Regions from separate parts of the Streptomyces viridosporus T7A genome, predicted to be linked through region 3. Evidence: riboswitches for the same ligand, from Rfam matches in the RefSeq annotation. Region 3 holds a riboswitch; each other region holds the start of a gene.
The links. Region 3 has a riboswitch for cobalamin ahead of CP969_RS25545 (ribonucleoside-diphosphate reductase subunit alpha). Riboswitches for the same ligand answer to the same signal wherever they lie in the genome.
Positions count from the first base shown of each region.

Region 1 (4,812 bases), 1.1 Mb from region 3:
AGCCGGTCGAAGGAGCGGTCGGCCAGATCGGTGGCGTCCACCGCGGTGAGGGCCTCCTCGATCAGCGCGGTGTCCTCGGCGGTGTCGCCGTCGAGCAGCCGTTTGTGCGGGGTGCGGCCCATCGCGACGACCTCGCGGACCGTGAGGTCGACGCCGGCACCCGGCTCCTGCACCACCGCCGCGACGGTGCGGGCCAGCCGCCGCACGGGCAGCGACCAGGCGTCGGCACCGTCGACGCGGACCCGGCCGGCGGCGGGGCGCAGGACGCGGTAGACGGCGCGCAGGAGGCTGGACTTGCCGCTGCCGTTGGGGCCGACCAGGCCGATCACCTCGCCCGGGCGGGCGGTCAGGGAGACGTCCTGGACCAGACGGCGCGCCCCGGCGGTGAGCGTGACCCCGTCGACGACGAGTTCGGTCGCCCTCATGCCCCTCCTCGGTCGGTGCCGCGGCGGGCGTCGCGGCGCATGAGCCACAGGAAGAACGGGCCGCCGCACAGCGCCGTGAGCACCCCGACGGGGATCTCCATGGGCGCGGCGACGGTCCGCGCGGCGATGTCGGCCCAGACCAGGAAGACGGCTCCGCCGAGAGCGGCCGTCGGCAGGACCCGGCGGTGATCGCCGCCGACGAACAGGCGCACGAGGTGCGGCAGCATCAGGCCGACGAAGCCGATCGGCCCCGCCGCCGCGACCAGCACGCCCGTGACGAGGGAGACCAGGACGAACATGCGGGCGCGGAAGCGGGCCACGTCCAGGCCCATCGTGGTGGCGGCCTCCTCGCCGGCCAGCAGCAGGTTCAGGTGGCGGGCCTGCGTCATGAGGACCCCGACGCCGGTCAGCAGGGCCGCGCCCGGCAGCCAGAGGGTGCCCCAGGTGACGCCGCCGAGGCCGCCGAGGGTCCAGGCGAGGACCGTGCGGGCCTCGTTGCCCCGGCCGGTGGTGAGCAGCAGCAGGTCCAGGACCGCGGTGAGCACCGACGCGATCGCGACGCCGGACAGCACGAGCCGGACCGAGGTGATCCGGCCGCCGGTGCGGGCGGTGGCGTAGACGAGCAGCAGCGCGCCCAGCGCACCCGCGAACGCGGCGACCGACAGGGACACCGGCCCGAACACGCTCACCCCGAACACGATCACCGCGACCGCGCCCAGGGACGCCCCGGAGGAGACTCCCAGGAGGTAGGGCTCGGCGAGCGGGTTGCGCAGCAGGGCCTGCAGGGCGGTGCCCACGACCGCGAGCCCGGCACCGGTCACCACCGCGAGCAGGACGCGCGGCGCCCGCACGTCCAGCACGATGGTCTCCCGCGCCCCGGACCAGTCCGGTTCCGGCCAGGGGGCGCCCAGCGCGTGCGTCACGATGCCCCACACCTGGCCGGGCGGCACCCGGACCGAGCCGATGGCCAGCCCCGCCGTGGCCGAGACCGCGAGCAGCGCGGCGAGCACGAGGAGGGTCGCGGTGAGGGTGCCCCGGCCCGCGCGCCTCCCGCCCGGCCGGCCCGCGCCCTTCCCGCCCTTCCCGTCCTCCCCGCCCTTCCCGTCCTCCCCGCCCGGCCGGCGCCGGTCGGCGGCCGGCCCGGCGGAGGCGTCCGCGGTGTCCGCGGTGTCCGCCGCGTCCGTGGCGGGGCGGATCACCGGAAGCTCTCGGGGTGCAGCCCGCGGGCCAGGTCCTCGACCGCGTACGCCGACCGGATGCCGACCAGGGTGGCGGTCAGCGGCAGGACGACGAACCGCTTGTTCTTCACGGCCGGCACGTCGGCGAGCGCGGGCCGGGAGAGCAGGAACTCCTTCTTCTGCTCCACGCTCCCGGCACCGGCGTAGTCGTAGACGGCGATGACCTCCGGCTTGCGCGCGACGACCTGTTCCCAGGAGACGTCGCCGAAGACGTCGTCGAGGTCGGCGAAGACGTTCCTCCCGCCGGCCAGCCGGATCAGCTCGGTGCCCAGGCTCCTGCCGCCCGCGGTGAAGGCGGTCCTGTCGCCGCTGTCGTACACGAAGACGGACACACCGGGCTCGTCCTCGACGGCCGCGGCGGCCTCGCCGACCCGGCTTTTCAGATCGGCGACCAGTTCGTCCGCCCGGTCCGGTACGCCGAAGATCCGGCCGACGGTGCGGATCTCCTCGTAGGTGTCCTCCATCGTCACCCGCTTCCTGCCGCAGTACTCGCGGTTGAGGTGGGTGTCGATGCCAGCGTCGGCGAACGCCTTGCGGGAGCGGCCCTCCTTCTCGGCGAAGGCGCTGCCGTAGCCGCCGTAGACGAGATCCGGCTCGGCCTCCAGGACCGTCTCGAACGACGGTTCCCTCTTCGCCAGTTCCGGGACGGCCGCGTAGTCCTTCCTCAGCTCCGGCAGGACGGCCGAGTCCGGGAAGGCGGTGCCCACCATGCGGTCCTTCAGGCCCAGGGCGAGCATCAGCTCCGCCGGGTGCTGGTGGATGGTGACCACCCGCGACGGCGGCTTGTCGTACGTCGTCCGCACACCGCAGTTGTCGACGGTGAGGGGGAAGCCCTCGAGCGACGACGCCGCGGGCTCCGCGGACCGGGCGGTGTCCTGCGACGCGCCGCAACCGGCGGTCAGCAGCAGGACCGCCGACAGGGCGGCGGTCACGGCCGCGGCGCGCGGGGACCGGCGCCTGCGGGCAGGGGAGAACAGCGGGGGACGGGACGTGCCGTCGTACACGTGAAGCCTCCTGGGGAGTCCGCGCTCCTCGGAACGGGCCCGCGACAGGCCAGTCTCCTGACTCCCGGATCGACGTTCCCCCCGCCTTCCCGCGGCGCGCGCAGTGGCGTGTCGAGGGGGTGCACTCCCCGGTCACAGTGGCGGGACCGTGCCGGATTCGCACCGGCTTCCTGTCTCCCGTCGCGGTGATGACCAGGCGATAGTACGTTCCCCCGCGTCGTGGACGAAAGGGCGGGCTCCGGCCCGGCCGGCCGCTCTGGCCTGATCGGGACTCGGCAACTCCGATCCTCTCGACCACACTTGGTCCCCGGAACCCCACCCTCACCACATGCGGACGACCACTGCCGGGAGGCCACGGCATGCTTCCAGACGCGACGCCGGACGCGGACGGCACGACCGCCCCGCCCACACGCGAGCGGAGCCCCGTCGAACGCGTCACCCTGCGCGCCGACCTGCGGGCCGCGCTGCCCGACGCGACCGCGGCCGTCGTCCTCACGGCGGCCGTGTTCGTGTTCTTCTGGGCGCGCATGGAGTCGGGTGACTCGGCGACGGTCGCGGTCATGCCGTTCATGGACGACGCCGGCAGGTACTGGATGTACCTGCTCAGCCAGGCGTTCGGCTGGTCGGGGCTGCTGTGGGCCTGGGGCACGGTCATGCTCGGGCTGCTGCTGTCGGGGCCGCGCCCGAGCCGGCTGCCGGTCTCCCGGCACGTACTGGAGCGCTGGCACCGCACCACCAGTCTGACCACGATGGCGCTGATGTTCGCGCACGCGCTGATGTTCGCGGCCGAACTGGTCCGCTACGAGGCACAGTTGGCGTGGGCCGAGCGGCTGTGGGCCGGGTTCGCGGACACCTTCGTGCCCGGCTGGTACGACTCCGGGACCGGCCGGATCGCCATCCCGATCGGCCAGGGCGCCCTGTACCTGGCGATTCCCCTGGGGCTGCTGTTCTACGTCCGGCACCGCATCGGCGCGAACGCCTGGCGCCGGCTGCACCGCTTCGTGATCGTCGTGTACGTGTTGAGCGTGTGGCACACCCTGCTGTACGGCACCAACGTCTGGTACGGCGAGTGGCCGCGCACCGTGCTGTGGCTGCTGCAACTGCCGGTCGCCGTCCTGCTGCTGCTCCGGCTGCTGCGGCCGGCCCGCCGGGCGGAGCGGCTGGGCGCGCCGGGCCGGCGCGAGGGCGGGTCCCTGCCGGGCTGGGTCCTGCGGGCCGCGGGCCGGGTCGCCGCCGCGGCCGTGGTGGTCGGTCTCCTCGCCGTGGTGGCGTCCGGCCACGACGGCGGCCGCGACCGCCCCGCCGAGCCGCCCGCGAGCAGCCCGCACGCTCCCGAGTCGGGGTGAACCGCCCCGGCCGGGCCGGGACTTCCGGATCGCACCCCCGCCCGGCGGGCGACCGGGTCCGGCACTCCCGGCGCTCCCGGCGCACCGGTGGACGGCGACGGGCCCACCGGCCTCGTGGCCGCCTTCCGCGGTCACTCCTCGTCGGGGCGAACGACTTCGGGTAACGGATCCGTGACGGTCCCTGCCCGACGGGCCTCCTCCTCCGCTTCGGCCGCGTCGGCCCACCGGACTCCGTACCGCACGCACCAGACCGCCACCAGCGAACCCAGCATGGCGGGCAGGAACCACATGAGCTTCCACGGGCCGGCGAGCACCGCGGCCACCGCCGCCAGCACGTGCACGAGAAGGGCCAGGAAGTGGACCGCCGCCAGTTCGGCCCTCGTCCGGCCCGCGGCCCTCTGCCGTCTCGCCATCGAAACCGTGTGCTCCCCCCGCCTGTGCACGCGTACCGCGCCGCGCCTCGTGGGCGACCGCGGGCGTGGATCGGTCGCAAGTGATCAGATCACGCGAAGTGATGCCACGGGTGGAAAACATTCCGATCGCCGGCCGAAGGCCCGATGCGGGAGCAGGTTGCGGTGGGCGAGGAACGCCTCGGTCGCCGGGTCGGTGGCGTCGTCGCTCATCTCCCGTCCCTCTCCCGGTCCTTCCCCTCGTCCTTTTCCTCGTCCTTTTCCTCATCCCTTTCCTCGTCCTGCGCGGTCGGCCCCGACGGCCGACCGCGTCCGCGTGCGTCCACCGCAAGATCCTCGCAGCGCGCACCGGTCAGGCGGCCCGGTAGGCGACGACCGCGTCGTCGGAC
Region 1 is NZ_CP023700.1:6,624,507-6,629,318, forward strand. It holds gene CP969_RS30370 (ABC transporter ATP-binding protein) at 1-425, opposite strand, end outside; gene CP969_RS30375 (FecCD family ABC transporter permease) at 422-1,624, opposite strand; gene CP969_RS30380 (ABC transporter substrate-binding protein) at 1,621-2,667, opposite strand; cobalamin riboswitch at 2,698-2,879, opposite strand; gene CP969_RS30385 (ferric reductase-like transmembrane domain-containing protein) at 3,027-4,013, shown strand; gene CP969_RS30390 (hypothetical protein) at 4,145-4,426, opposite strand; gene CP969_RS34320 (RING finger protein) at 4,511-4,636, opposite strand; partial or broken gene CP969_RS30395 (NAD-binding protein) at 4,785-4,812, opposite strand, start outside.
Region 1: it holds a riboswitch for cobalamin, as region 3 does, so the genes downstream of both, CP969_RS30380 (ABC transporter substrate-binding protein) here and CP969_RS25545 (ribonucleoside-diphosphate reductase subunit alpha) in region 3, are expected to answer to the same signal.

Region 2 (4,812 bases), 5.0 Mb from region 3:
CCGGATTCTCCCAGGACCCCGGGCTCGCAGACAGTCACGAGGCCGAAGTTCAGCCCGGTCCTGGCAGGGCGCGTACGCGCGCGAGGACCGGCGGTGCCCTCTCCCTTGCCCTCCTGCCCGCTGTCGCCGTCACCTCCTACCGCCGATGAAACCCACCAACCTCGACACCCCCGCGCCCGGCAACACCGTCGACGGCACCGGTTTGCTCTGCGTCACTCTCCTGCTGCGCCTACGCAAGGAGATCGACGGCGCGGAGCCGGGCACCGTCGTCCACGTCATCGCCACCGACCCGGCCACCCCGCTCGACCTGCCCGCATGGTGCCACCTGACCGGACATCACTACCTGCAGCCCGGCGACTACATCAAGCTGTGCGGCGGCCACGGCACCGACTCCGACGCCAAGAACGTGGTCTACCGCGACAACTGCAACTTCCCGTGGAACAAGGACAAGGACACCATCTACCTGTACAAGCACCTCCGGTGCCCGCGCGGACGTGCACTCCTGCACCAAGCGCGACCACGACCGGGACGGCAACGGCTGCAGCAGCTCTCACGGCTGACACCCGAAACCATCCGCCGGACCGCCGTGACCTGCCCGACCACGCCCGCCCGTGCGGTCCCGGACGACCAGCCGGCCGTACGGGGCGCACGGCTCGGTGAGTTCCCCTGCCGGGTCGGGACTGCGTGAGCGGTCCGGCCGTGGGTAGACGTCATCCCACTGGGGAGTGAAGCTGCGGGGGCGGCACGTACCTGCGATGAGTACGCGCCGCCCTCGCACGCGTTGTGGCGCTGAGGGGAGCCGGGCGGACGGCCGTAGGAGGGTCGCTCCGGCGGCGGCGTGCTGCGTCAGGAGCGGGGGATGCTCCTTGCCGGCGGGCGGCCGCGCGGTGACCTCGTGGCCGCCGGCTTGCCCGGCGCCGCAAGCGGCCGGAGCATCCTGGCCGTTCCTTCTTGCCTCCTTGGCGGTGCCGCGCGGGAGGGAAAGACGAGAACGGCTTTCAGACCCGGGCGCCGACCGGCGAGTTGGCAGGAGCCGCCCTGGCTGTGCGCTGCCTGCTGCGACTGCGGTAGAGTGGATCTTGAGCGTGCTGCTGGTTGTGCCGGTGGCGGGCTGTGCGTTGGTGGTCCAAGGAAAGACGTCCCGCTTCCTGCGGGGAGATGCAGGTGCAAGGCCTGCCCGGCGCTCCACGAAGAAGACCCCCGGCCCTGCTGTTCAGGGCCGGGGGTCTTTTCGCACGCGATCGCCGGGGGCGTTCAGCCGCAGGCGTTGCGGTTGGTCTTCAGCGACCGGGTCTGGTCGTTGAGGTGGTGGTCGCGCAGGTCGTGGAGGGAGCCGCCGCTGCGGGTGACGCAGACCCAGCGGCCGACGTGGTTGTGCTTCTCATGCACGTGGGCGGTGCGGTCGGAGTTGTTGCGGATCGAGCTGCCGCGGTCACGGATCGCGGGGGCAGGTCCTTCACACTGCCGTCGGCCGTGCACCGCACCCAGGACTGCCCACCAAAGTTGATCTCGGGTAGATGCACACGTAGCCGGACGGACTCCCGCGTCGGCGGGGAGGACGCTGGTTTGGGATGGGATGATGGCCGTCGACAAGGCGACGGCGGAACGAGGAAGCCGGTGTGAATCCGGCGCGGTCCCGCCACTGTGATCGGCGAGCGACTCCCGACAGGCCACTGCCCGGCAGCGGGTGGGAAGGCCGGGACGAGCATCGACCCGAGAGCCAGGAGACTCACGCGGTCGCCTCCTCGACGGACCACCGGGGCGGATCTCCCCGGAGAGAGGAACGGCACCGCATGCCCGCAACGCCGACCGGACGAACGACTGACGACGCGAGGACCGAAGCGGCGAACGGCCCCGTGCCGTGCCGTGTCGTCGTGTGCCGCGACTGCTGCTGCGGCAGCCCCAAAGTGACCGGCGTCGACCACGCGGCCCAGACGGCACGTCTGCGTGCTCAGGTGCCGGTGCGGGTGTCCGCCTGCCTGGACGTCTGCGACCAGGCCAACGTCATCGTCGTCCAGCCCTCCGCGGAGGGCCGGGCCGCCGGTGCCCGGCCCGTCTGGCTGGGGCTGGTCAACGACCCGGACGCGACCGAGGACATCGCCGCCTGGGCACGCGCCGGCGGACCGGGCGTCGCACCCCGGCCGGACATCCTCGACCTGTACGCCATCACGCCGCCACGACGGCGTACGGCCTCCTGATCGTGCGGACGGAGAGCCGGAGGGAGGACAGAACCGTGCACGACGCCCGTGCCTCAGCCGCGTCCGTCACCGCCGCCCTGCGTGACGTGGCGGGCCTCGGCGGCTTCTTCGCCCTGCAGCTCGGCGGACGGGACGACGGCTGGCATCCGGTCGCCCGTTCCTACGCGGCGGGTTTCACCGACCTCGCCGAAGCCGTCGCACGCCGCCACCGCACCCAGGAGCCGCGCGTCGACGTCTCCATCGCCCAGCTCGGTCACGCCGCCCGCCTCTGGTCCCCGGCCCTGGCCTGCGTCGTCCTGCACGGGATCGTCCCCGACCTCGAGGGGCTGCAGCGGGCCGACGACGGACCGGCCCTCCGGCTGCCCCGGCCGGCCGGCTGGCACGTCGACCGGCTCGACGACCGGCTCGACGACGGTGCCGTCCACGCCCTGTACCAGCAGGTGACACGTCACCTGTCGGCACTGGCCGACGGCTTGCGCGTCAAGGTCGCCCCGCGTCTGCTGGACGGCAACTCGGCGTCGGCACTCGTCGGCGCGGCCCATGCCCTGCTCGCGCTCCGTCCCGCCGTGCGCGGACCGCTCACCGACCTCACGACCGCGCTGCTGAACACCGGACGCCTGGCGGGCACCGGAGTGCTCACCGGCCCCGACCTCGCGTTCCGCCGCCTGAGCTGCTGCCTCTACTACCGCGCGCCGAACGGTTCGAAGTGCGGTGACTGCGGGCTCGCCGGCCGCGTGCCCCGACGAGCTCCGCGATGAGGTACTTCCGTGTACTGATGAGGGACACGGCGGACATCGGCGTACCGCTGCCGCCGCCCGGCCGGTGGGTCGGGACGGACGGTGCCGGCACTCCGTTCCCCTTCGGGCTGTGCCGCTCACCGGGCCGGGCGGCGGGCAGGCGGTCGCGTACGGCGATGGCGAGAGCCTGGGCGTCGCCGTCCCTGGTGGCGGTGACCACCGGAGTGCCGTCGACGTCGGTGGCGTCGGCCTTGAGGTCGCTCGCCCGGGCCCGGTCGGCCTGCTCGCGGATTCGCTGGTTCTCCCGGTCGGCGGACTTCAGCCGGTCCGGCAATCCGGCGACGCGGTCGGGGAGTTCGGCGCGTGGTGCCTGGAGCTGCTCGGCGATGCGGGTCACCGGGTCGCGTTCGCGGGCCAGGTAGCCGAAGCCCTCGATGCCGACGGCGGCCTCCAGGCGGCACATGCCGGCGCCGACCGACGACTCGGAGGTCAGCGCGACCGTGCCGATCTGCGAGGCGTGCTCGACGTGGGTGCCGCCGCACAGTTCCCGGGACCAGGCGCCGCCGATCTCGACGACGCGGACCTTCTCGCCGTACGTCTCGTCGAACAGGGCGAGCGCGCCCAGTTCCTTGGCCTCCGGGAGGGTCATCCAGCGCACGCCGACCGGCAGGTCGCGGCGCAGGGCCTGGTCGGCGGCCTCCTCGATCTCGCCGCGGACCGTGGGGGAGAGGGCGCCGCGCCAGGGGAAGTCCAGGCGGAGGTAGCCGGGGCGGTTGTAGGAGCCCGACTGCGGGGCGCCCGGGCCGAGGACCTGGCGCAGGGCGGCGTGCAGGACGTGGGTGCCGGAGCAGGCCTGGCGTGCACCGAGCCGCCACTCGGGGGCGGCGGCATGCACCGAGTCCCCGGCGGCCAGTTCATCGGACAGGACACGGACCTGGTGGACGATCAGGCCGGGCAACGGCCGCTGCACGTCCAGCACCTCCGCCTCCACCGACGTGCCACCGACGTGCCGGAGAGGCGGCCCGCGTCGCTGTCCTGGCCTTTGGACTCGGCGTAGAACGGGGTGCGGTCCAGGACGACGGTGACGATCTCCCCCTCACATGCCACCGGTGCCGGGCCCGAAGAGCCCAGAACGGCCAGGACGTGGACTCGGTCGCCAGGGTGTTCCAGGCGCCGGTCGGTCGGGCCGTGCGCGTCCAGGACCGGGCGCAGCACGGTGAGATCGCTACCGCCGCTCTTGCGGGCACGGGCGTCGGCCCTGGCCCGTTCCCGCTCTCGCGCACGAGCGTGCTGAAGCCCTCGCTCAGGCGCAGTGGATCGTGCGGGCCATGCGAGCGCATGGCGTACCGCGTCCACGGCTTTCTCGCTGATGAGGACGGAGTTCCTTCATCACTCTTCCATCGCCCCTGTCCTACGGAGGCAGACGGCCGTTCCCCTACGCCGTATCTGACCACCCAGTCTGTGATGGGCGTCGTTGCTCTTTCATCGGGTGGGTGTCATGAGGCGTACGACGCCTGAGGCGGCGGCGTGAACCCGTTCGCGGCGACTCGGCAAGTACAGGGTGTGACCACCCACCATCCTGACACCCACCGACCCCACCAACGGACGGACTGTCCATGACCGACCTGGCCGGCGGCGACGCCGAGCTCATCGCGGCCTCACTCGAGGAACCCGAGCGTTTCGCGGCGCTCTTCGACCGTCACGCCCCGGCGATCCATCAGTACGTCGCCCGACGGCTCGGGCGGGACGCGGCCGACGACGTCACCGCTGAGACGTTTTTGACGGCCTTCCGGATACGGGCCCGGTTCGACCCGGCCCGCGCCGGCGTCCGGCCCTGGTTGTACGGCATCGCCGCCAAGCAGATCGGCCGGCACCGC
Region 2 is NZ_CP023700.1:470,949-475,760, reverse strand. It holds partial or broken gene CP969_RS34180 (sulfurtransferase TusA family protein) at 146-289, shown strand; partial or broken gene CP969_RS34175 (lamin tail domain-containing protein) at 335-560, shown strand; tRNA gene CP969_RS02390 (tRNA-Arg) at 1,116-1,188, shown strand; gene CP969_RS34170 (hypothetical protein) at 1,255-1,389, opposite strand; cobalamin riboswitch at 1,563-1,751, shown strand; gene CP969_RS02380 (hypothetical protein) at 1,794-2,198, shown strand; gene CP969_RS33580 ((2Fe-2S)-binding protein) at 2,234-2,956, shown strand; partial or broken gene CP969_RS34540 (hypothetical protein) at 3,444-3,584, opposite strand; gene CP969_RS34535 (alanine--tRNA ligase-related protein) at 3,881-4,291, opposite strand; gene CP969_RS02365 (RNA polymerase sigma factor) at 4,552-4,812, shown strand, end outside.
Region 2: it holds a riboswitch for cobalamin, as region 3 does, so the genes downstream of both, CP969_RS02380 (hypothetical protein) here and CP969_RS25545 (ribonucleoside-diphosphate reductase subunit alpha) in region 3, are expected to answer to the same signal.

Region 3 (4,812 bases):
GCGCCCGGTCGGCGCCCCCGGTGGATCCCTAGAAGTCCTCGTCCAGGTCGACCGTGCCCTCCACGGCGACCTGGTACGCGGACGGGCGCCGCTCGAAGAAGTTCGTCAGCTCCTGGACGCCCTGGAGCTCCATGAAGGAGAACGGGTTCTGGGAGCCGTACACCGGGGCGAAGCCCAGCCGGGTCAGGCGCTGGTCGGCGACGCACTCCAGGTACTGCCGCATCGACTCGGTGTTCATGCCCGGCAGCCCGTCACCGCACAGGTCGCGCGCGAACTGCAGCTCCGCCTCGACCGCCTCGCGCAGCATGTCCGTGACCTGCTGCCCCAGCCGCTCGTCGAACAGCTCCGGCTCCTCCTTGCGGACGGTGTCGACCACGTCGAAGGCGAACGACATGTGCATCGTCTCGTCGCGGAAGACCCAGTTGGTGCCGGTCGCGAGGCCGTGCAGCAGGCCCCGGCTGCGGAACCAGTAGACGTAGGCGAACGCCCCGTAGAAGAACAGCCCCTCGATGCAGGCGGCGAAGCAGATCAGGTTGAGCAGGAAACGGCGGCGGTCCGCCTGCGTCTGAAGCCGGTCGAGCTTCTCCACCGAGTCCATCCACGTGAAGCAGAACTCGGCCTTCTCCCGGATGGAGGGGATGTTCTCCACCGCCGCGAAGGCGGCCGCCCGGTCGTCCGGGTCGGGCAGATAGGTGTCCAGCAGGGTCAGGTAGAACTGGACGTGGACCGCTTCCTCGAAGAGCTGACGGCTCAGGTAGAGCCGTGCCTCGGGGGAGTTGATGTGCTTGTACAGCGTCAGCACGAGGTTGTTCGCCACGATCGAGTCACCGGTGGCGAAGAAGGCCACGAGCCGGCCGATCAGGTGCTGCTCGGCGGGGCTCAGCTTCGCGAGGTCGGCCACGTCGGAGTGGAGGTCGACCTCCTCCACGGTCCAGGTGTTCTTGATGGCGTCCCGGTAGCGCTCGTAGAAGTCGGGGTAGCGCATGGGGCGCAGCGTGAGCTCGAAGCCCGGGTCGAGCAGGTTCTGGGTACGGGTGGTGCGGGTCATCACTGGCAGGCCTCGCAGGACTCGGGGTTCTCAAGGGAGCAGGCGACGGCCTCGTCGGGGGTCGGCTGCTGGACGGGGACGGTGGTCTGGGTCTGGGTCTGGGCCTGGGGCTGGGCCTGCGCGGCGCGGGCGATGCGGGTCGCCGGGCGCGAACGCAGGTAGTACGTCGTCTTCAGGCCCTGCTTCCAGGCGTACGCGTACATCGAGGAGAGCTTGCCGATGGTCGGCGTCTCCATGAACAGGTTCAGTGACTGCGCCTGGTCCAGGAACGGGGTGCGGGCGGCGGCCGTGTCGATCAGCGAGCGCTGCGGGATCTCCCACGCCGTGCGGTACAGCCGGCGCACGTCGTCGGGGATCCAGGCGAAGCCCTGCACCGAGCCGCCCGCCTCGCGCAGCGCCTCCCGGGTGCGCTCGTCCCACACGCCCAGCCGCTTCAGGTCGCTCACCAGGTACGAGTTGACCTGGAGGAACTCGCCGGACAGCGTCTCGCGCTTGAACAGGTTGGACACCTGCGGCTCGATGCACTCGTACACGCCCGCGATCGAGGCGATGGTGGCGGTGGGCGCGATGGCCAGCAGCAGGGAGTTGCGCAGACCGGTGGACGCGATCCGTCCGCGCAGCGCGGCCCAGCGCTCCGGCCACGTCAGGTCCACGTCGTAGTGGTCGGGGTGCAGCACGCCCCGGGCGGTGCGGGTCTTCTCCCAGGCCGGCAGCGGTCCCTTGTCCTCGGCCAGGTCGGCGGAGGCCTCGTACGCGGCGAGCATGATCCGCTCGGCGATCCGGGTGGACAGGGTCCGCGCCTCGGGCGAGTCGAAGGGCAGGCGCAGCTTGAAGAAGACGTCCTGCAGGCCCATCGCGCCGAGGCCCACCGGACGCCAGCGGGCGTTGGAGCGGCCCGCCTGCTCGGTCGGGTAGAAGTTGATGTCCACGACCCGGTCGAGGAACGTGACGGCCGTGCGGACGGTCCGGTCCAGCCGCTCCCAGTCGATGTCGCCGGCCGCCGTGTCGACGAACGCGCCGAGGTTGACCGATCCCAGGTTGCAGACCGCCGTCTCCCCGTCGTCGGTGACCTCCAGGATCTCCGTGCAGAGGTTGGAGGAGTGGATGACGTGGCCCGGGGTCGCCGTCTGGTTCGCCGTGCGGTTGGCGGCGTCCTTGAAGGTCATCCAGCCGTTGCCGGTCTGCGCGAGGGTGCGCATCATCCGGCCGTACAGCTCGCGCGCGGGGAGGGTCTTCCTGGCCAGCCCCTTCTCCTCGGCGGCCCGGTACGCCGCGTCGAACTCCTCGCCCCACAGGTCGACCAGCTCCGGCACGTCCGCCGGGGAGAACAGCGACCACGGGCCGTCGGCGTCCACCCGGCGCATGAACTCGTCCGGCACCCAGTGCGCGAGGTTCAGGTTGTGCGTGCGGCGGGCGTCCTCACCGGTGTTGTCGCGCAGCTCCAGGAACTCCTCGATGTCCGAGTGCCAGGTCTCCAGGTAGACCGCCGCCGCGCCCTTGCGCCGCCCGCCCTGGTTCACGGCGGCGACCGAGGCGTCCAGCGTCTTCAGGAACGGGACGATGCCGTTGGAGTGCCCGTTGGTGCCGCGGATCAGCGAACCGCGCGAGCGGATGCGGGAGTAGGACAGGCCGATGCCGCCGGCGTGCTTCGAGAGGCGGGCCACCTGGTGGTAGCGGTCGTAGATGGAGTCCAGCTCGTCCTTGGGGGAGTCCAGGAGGTAGCAGGACGACATCTGGGGGTGCCGCGTACCGGAGTTGAACAGGGTGGGGGAGGAGGGCAGGTAGTCCAGGCGGCTCATCAGCCCGTACAGCGCGGCGACCTCGTCCACCGACCGGACGCTGTCGTCCTCGGCGAGACCGGCGGCGACGCGCAGCAGGAAGTGCTGCGGCGTCTCGACGACCTTGCGGGTGATCGGGTGCCGCAGCAGGTACCGGCTGTGGAGGGTGCGCAGGCCGAAGTAGCCGAAGCGGTCGTCGGCCCCGGTGTCGATCAGCGCGTCGAGCCGGTCCGCGTGCAGCCGGACGAACGCGGCGGTGCGGTCGGCGATCAGGCCCTCGCGGTGCCCGGTCGCGACGGACCCGGTGAACGACGTGACGCCCTGCGAGGCGGCCTCGGCTCGGATGCCGATGGTCAGCAGCCGGGCGGCGAGCCGGGAGTAGGCGGGGTCCTCGGAGATGAGCCCGGCCGCGGCCTCGGTGGCCAGCTCCCGCAGCTCCGTCTCGTCGGCGCGGGCGGACCGGCCGCGCAGCGCGGCGGCGGCGACCCGGCCGGGGTCCGCGTCGGGCAGGTCGGCGGTCAGCTCGGTCAGGGTCCGCAGCAGCGCGGCACCGGGGCCGTCGCTCCGCTCTGTCACGTCGACCGCTGAAGCCGGATCGGCTGGCGCGATGGTCACGTGGGGCTCTCCCTCGCTCGGCACGGAGGCCTCGTCGAGGGCAGGGGGCAGCACACGAGCGCACGCGGCGTCGCGTCCACCGGCCCATTCCACGAGGCCCGGACGTCAGGGCACCCGGACCGGACGGCCGGGCGCACTGTCGGCAGGTCCTCGGACTGAAGCCCGTGCGCGTCCGCGGGATGACGCGGGCACGCACAAGTACACCGTTGCGGGACAGTTCCGGATTCGCACCGGATTCCCCTGCGGCGACAGCGAGCATGAGCATACATCTTGTGCCGGGTGCTGTCGGCAGGCCCATATCTTGTGTCTCGGTGGTGTCGGAGTGTCAACGCATAGGCGAGAAGCGTGAGGTCGTCCGGATACGGGAGGGGGTTCCGGCGGACACGGAAGGGGGTTCCGGCCGCGCTCGGGTGCGAGGGGGAGGCCCGGCCGCTCGTGGACGCGGTGGGCGGGGCGCGTGGTGCGCCGGCTCGACAGCACGCCCCGGGCACGGCCCTCGGCCGCCACCCGCTTCGCCCCGTCCCCCGGCTCGCCAGGGCGGGCACCGCTCCTCCCGGAGCCGCGCGGCCCGTCCCGGAGGCAGGCCCGCGCGGTGCTCCCACCGAGTTCGCCGTGCCCGCCCGGCTCCACCGGCCGGACGACGGCGTCCACGGGGGCGGGTGCGCCCGACGGGTACGACAACGGGCCGCCGGATCCCCCCGGCGGCCCGTGGCCCTGAGCGCGGCGTCAGTGCGCGCTGCCCGCCGTGGCCGGCGGAAGCTCCACCTGGACGCCCGGGTCGCCCGCGTCCGCCGTGTAGTCCTCCGGCTTCGTCCGGTCGATGCCCTCGGGGGCCTTGACGGCCTTCAGGACGAAGGTCAGCACGACCGTCACCAGGACGTTGATCACGAAGGCGGTGAGACCGATGTAGCCGATCTCGCCGATGCCCGGGATCTCCTTCGCCGAGCCGCCGAAGTGCTTCTGCGTCGGCGAGGCCACCCCGTAGGCGGCGACCGTGCCGTAGACCATGCCGACCGCCCAGCCCGCGAGCAGCGCCCAGCGGTGGAACCAGCGGGTGAACAGGCCGCCCACCAGCGCCGGGAAGGTCTGCAGGATCCAGATGCCGCCCAGCAGCTGGAAGTTGATGGCGACCGTCTTGTCCATGGTCAGGACGAAGGCCAGCGCGCCCACCTTCACCAGCAGGGAGACGATCTTGGAGACCTTGGTCTCCTGGGCCGGTGTCGCGTCCGGCTTGAGGAAGTCCTTGTAGATGTTGCGGGTGAAGAGGTTCGCCGCCGCGATCGACATGATCGCCGCCGGCACCAGCGCGCCGATGCCGATCGCCGCGAAGGCCACGCCCGCGAACCAGTCCGGGAACATGTCCTCGAACAG
Region 3 is NZ_CP023700.1:5,495,806-5,500,617, forward strand. It holds gene CP969_RS25540 (ribonucleotide-diphosphate reductase subunit beta) at 29-1,048, opposite strand; gene CP969_RS25545 (ribonucleoside-diphosphate reductase subunit alpha) at 1,048-3,441, opposite strand; cobalamin riboswitch at 3,566-3,706, opposite strand; gene mctP (monocarboxylate uptake permease MctP) at 4,168-4,812, opposite strand, start outside.

Region 4 (4,812 bases), 3.3 Mb from region 3:
CCAAGGTGCTGATCCCCGCGATCGCCGCCCCGCTGGTCGCCGGCGTCGCCGCGATGCTCGCGACCCGGCTCACCTACCGGATGGGCAAGAAGGCCGACGGCGAGGCCGCCGAGAAGGGCTACCGCGCCGGCCAGATCGCCTCGGCCGGTCTGGTCTCCCTGGCCCACGGCACCAACGACGCCCAGAAGACGATGGGCATCATCACCCTGGCCCTGGTCGCCGGCGGCGCCCTCGCCCCCGACTCCGACCCGCCCCTGTGGGTCATCGTCTCCGCGGGCGTCGCCATCGCGCTCGGCACCTACCTCGGCGGCTGGCGCATCATCCGCACCATGGGCAAGGGCCTGACCGACCTCCAGCCGCAGCAGGGCTTCGCCGCCCAGACCAGCGCCGCGACGGTCATCCTGGCCTCCTCCCACCTCGGCTTCTCGCTGTCCACCACGCACTCCGTCTCCGGTGCCGTGATGGGCGCCGGCCTGGGCCGCAAGGGCGGTGTCGTCCGCTGGTCGACGGCCACCCGGATGTTCGTCGCCTGGGGCCTGACGCTGCCCGCCGCCGCCCTGGTCGCGGCGATCGCCGAGTGGATCTGCGGCTTCGGTTCCTGGGGCACCGCCGTGGTGGCCGTCTTCCTGGTCGTCTCCAGCGCGGCGATCTGGAAGATCTCCCGGCGCGAGATCGTCGACCACACCAACGTCAACGACACCGACGCCTCCGGCGAGGAGCCGTCCGGCGTGGTGACCCAGGCGGTGGCCGCCGTGACCCCGCCCCCGGCCGGCACCGTGACCGACGAGTTCGCGGCCGCCTTCCCGGAGCAGGTGGCCACCGACCCGCCGACCAAGACGACCGTCTGACCGCGACCCGGCACGAAGGAAGAAGAGCACCATGCAGATCGACTGGGCGGCCCTCGGTTCCGTCTTCGGCGTCAGCCTCGTGGTCACCGTGGCCCTGGTGGGCCTGTTCACCCTCGGCATCGCCGGTCTGTCCCACCGCGACCGGGCCGCCGCCCAGGGCCGGCCCGCGGCCCTGGCGGTCACCGGCGCCTACACCTGCTTCGCGGCGTGCGCGGCGGCGGTGGCGTACGGGATCTCCCTGATCATGGCCTGACCGCGGGTCGTCTCCGTCCGACGGGCGGTGCGGGGGCTTCGGCCCCGCACCGCCCGTCCGCGTGCGTTCGCGGCTCCCGCCCGCCGTTCCCCCACCGGCGCACCTCTGTGGGCCTCGGCACACTTCAGCCTCGCAGGTCAACGGCAAGTTGACGGTTCTTCCACGGCCGTGGTGGACTGCCTCAGCCAATACGGCGGCAGGAGAGGAAGCCGGTGAGAGTCCGGCGCGGTCCCGCCACTGTCACCGGGGCGTTCGCCCCGGGAGCCAGGAACTCTCGCCGCCGGTCTCGTCGAGCCAGGGCGTGGACACCCTGAGTGAGGACACAACGCCATGCGCGGCTGCCTGTTGAGGTCGACCAGCGACGCTCCGCCCCGTCCCGGGGCCCCTCGCACCGGAATTCCCGCCGGATCCACGACCGGCTGACCCCATGGGTGCCGATCGCGTGTTCGCGTACGGCGCCGCCGCCGGCCTCCTCGGCGACCTGCTGCTCGGCGATCCCCGCCGCGGGCACCCGGTCGCCGCTTTCGGGCGGGCCGCGGCTGCCGTGGAACGGGTGCTGTGGCGGGACGACCGGGGCCGGGGCGCGGTGCACACCGCCGTCTGCGTCGGCGGGGCCGTCGCGCTGGGAGGTCTGGCCGCCCGCTGCGTGCGGTCCTCCCCCGCCGCCTCCGTCGCCCTGACCGGTGCCGCCACCTGGGCCGTCGTGGGCGGGACGTCGCTGGCCCGCGAGGCCCGGGCCGTCGGGCGGGCCCTCGAGGCCGGGGACGTCGAGGCGGCGCGGGTGCGGCTGCCCCACCTGTGCGGGCGGGACCCGCAGGCGCTGGACGCCGACGGGATCGCCCGCGCGGTGGTGGAGTCCGTCGCCGAGAACACCTCCGACGCCGTCGTCGGCGCGCTGGTGTGGGGGGCCGTCGCCGGGGTGCCGGGCCTGCTCGGCTTCCGGGCCGTCAACACGCTGGACGCGATGGTCGGCCACAAGTCCCCCCGCTACCGCCGCTACGGCTGGGCCTCCGCCCGCCTCGACGACGTGGCCGGGTGGCCGGGGGCGCGGCTGACCGCCGTGCTCGCCGCGCTCACCGGACCGGACCCGCGCGGGGCCGTGCGGGCGTGGCGGGCGGACGCAGCCCTGCACCCGAGCCCCAACGCCGGCCCCGTGGAGGCGTCCTTCGCGGGCGCGCTCGGCGTGCGGCTCGGCGGGACGCTGTCCTACGGCGGGCGGACCGAGCACCGGCCCGTCCTCAACGGCGGCGGCCGGGCGGTGACCGTGCGCGACATCGACCGGGCGGTACGGCTCTCGCGACGGGTCGGCTGGCTCGCGCTCGGCGTCGGTGCCGCCGCGCGGCTCGCCGTGAAGGGACGTGCGGCGTGAACGGTGGGGGTCTGCTGGTCGCCGGGACCACCTCGGACGCCGGCAAGAGCGTGGTGACCGCCGGGATCTGCCGGTGGCTGGTGCGGCAGGGCGTCAAGGTCGCGCCGTTCAAGGCGCAGAACATGTCGCTGAACTCGTTCGTGACGCGCGAGGGCGCCGAGATCGGGCGGGCGCAGGCCATGCAGGCCCAGGCCTGCCGGATCGAGCCGACCGCGCTGATGAACCCGGTGCTGCTCAAACCGGGCGGGGAGCGCAGCAGCCAGGTGGTGCTGCTGGGCCGGCCCGTCGGGGAGATGAGCGCGCGCGGCTACCACGGAGGACGTCAACAGCGGCTGCTGGGCACGGTGCTGGACTGCCTGGAGCAGTTGCGGGACACGTACGACGCGGTGATCTGCGAGGGGGCCGGGAGCCCGGCCGAGATCAACCTGCGCCGCACGGACATCGTGAACATGGGCGTCGCCCGGAACGCCGGGCTGCCGGTCCTGGTGGTGGGCGACATCGACCGGGGCGGCGTCTTCGCCTCCTTCTTCGGCACCGTCGCCCTGCTCTCCCCCGAGGACCAGCGGCTGGTCGCCGGGTTCCTGGTGAACAAGTTCCGCGGCGACGTGTCGCTGCTGGAACCCGGACTGGAGATGCTGCACGGCCTGACCGGGCGGCGGACGTACGGCGTGCTGCCCTTCCGGCACGGGCTCGGCATCGACGAGGAGGACGGACTCAGGGTGTCGCTGCGCGGCGCCGTACGGGAGTCCGCGGTGGCCGCGCCGGTCGGTGAGGACGTGCTGCGGGTCGCCGTGTGCGCGGTGCCGCTGATGTCCAACTTCACCGACGTGGACGCGCTCGCCGCCGAACCGGGGGTCGTGGTGCGGTTCGTGGACCGGCCCGAGGAACTGGCCGACGCCGACCTCGTGGTGGTGCCCGGGACCCGCGGCACGGTGCGGGCGCTGCAGTGGCTGCGCGAGCGCGGACTCGCGGACGCGCTGGCGCGGCGGGCCGCCGGGGGACGGCCCGTGCTCGGGATCTGCGGCGGCTTCCAGCTCCTCGGCGAACACATCGAGGACGACGTGGAGAGCCGCCGGGGGCACGTGGACGGCCTCGGGATCCTGCCGGTGCGGGTGCGGTTCGCCCGGGAGAAGACGCTCGCCCGGCCCACCGGGCAGGCCCTCGGCGAGCGGGTCGAGGGGTACGAGATCCATCACGGGGTCGCCGAGGTGACCGGCGGGGAGACGTTCTTCTCCGACGACCGGGGACACGGCCTGGACGGCTGCCGGGTCGGACAGACCTGGGGCACGCACTGGCACGGCTCGCTGGAGTCGGACGGCTTCCGCCGGGCCTTCCTGCGCGAGGTGGCCGCCGCCGCGGGACGCCGCTTCACGCCCGCCCCGGACACCTCCTTCGCCGCGCTGCGCGAGGAGCAGCTCGACCGGCTCGGCGATCTCATCGAACAGCACGCGGACACGGACGCGCTGTGGCGGCTCATCGAGTCGGGCGCGCCGCAAGGACTGCCTTTCATTCCACCGGGAGCGCCCGCATGAGCACTGTGTTGTTGTTGTCGACCGCCGACACGGACCTGCTGGCGGCCCGTGCCTCCGGCGCCGCCTACCGGATCGGCAACCCGACCCGGGTGGACGTGGCGGAGGAACTGCCGGCGCTGCTCGACGGCGCGGACCTCGCCGTCGTACGGCTGCTGGGCGGCAAGCGGGCCTGGGAGGACGGGCTCGCGGCGCTGAAGGCGTCCGGGGTCCCGGCGGTGCTGCTCGGCGGGGAGAGCGTGCCGGACGCGGAGCTGATGGCCGAGTCGACGGTGCCGGCCGGAGTCGTGGCGGAGGCGCTGCGCTACCTCGTCGAGGGCGGCCCGGACAACCTCACCGAGCTGGCCCGGTTCCTGTCGGACACCGTGCTGCTGACCGGCGAGGGCTTCGAAGGGCCGCGGAAGATGCCGGAGTACGGCGTCCACGGCACCCGCGCCCTGGAGCCGGGGCGCCCGACCGTCGGCGTGCTCTTCTACCGGGCCCACGAACTGAGCGGCAACACCGCCTTCGTGGACACGCTGTGCGACGCGATCGAGGCCCGCGGGGCCAACGCCCTCCCGGTGTACTGCGGTTCGCTGCGCGGTGCCGACGCGGAGCTCTACGCGCTGCTGTCGCGGGCCGACGCCCTGGTCGCCACGGTGCTCGCGGCCGGCGGCACGCACGCCTCGCAGGCGTCGGCGGGCGGGGACGAGGAGGCCTGGGACATCGGGGCGCTGGCCGATCTGAACGTGCCGGTGCTGCAGGGCCTCTGCCTCACCTCCTCGCGCGCCGCCTGGCAGGAGTCCGACGCCGCCCTGTCCCCCATGGACGCGG
Region 4 is NZ_CP023700.1:2,172,380-2,177,191, forward strand. It holds gene CP969_RS10245 (inorganic phosphate transporter) at 1-848, shown strand, start outside; gene CP969_RS10250 (hypothetical protein) at 880-1,101, shown strand; cobalamin riboswitch at 1,257-1,397, shown strand; gene CP969_RS10255 (cobalamin biosynthesis protein) at 1,529-2,470, shown strand; gene CP969_RS10260 (cobyric acid synthase) at 2,467-4,002, shown strand; gene cobN (cobaltochelatase subunit CobN) at 3,999-4,812, shown strand, end outside.
Region 4: it holds a riboswitch for cobalamin, as region 3 does, so the genes downstream of both, CP969_RS10255 (cobalamin biosynthesis protein) here and CP969_RS25545 (ribonucleoside-diphosphate reductase subunit alpha) in region 3, are expected to answer to the same signal.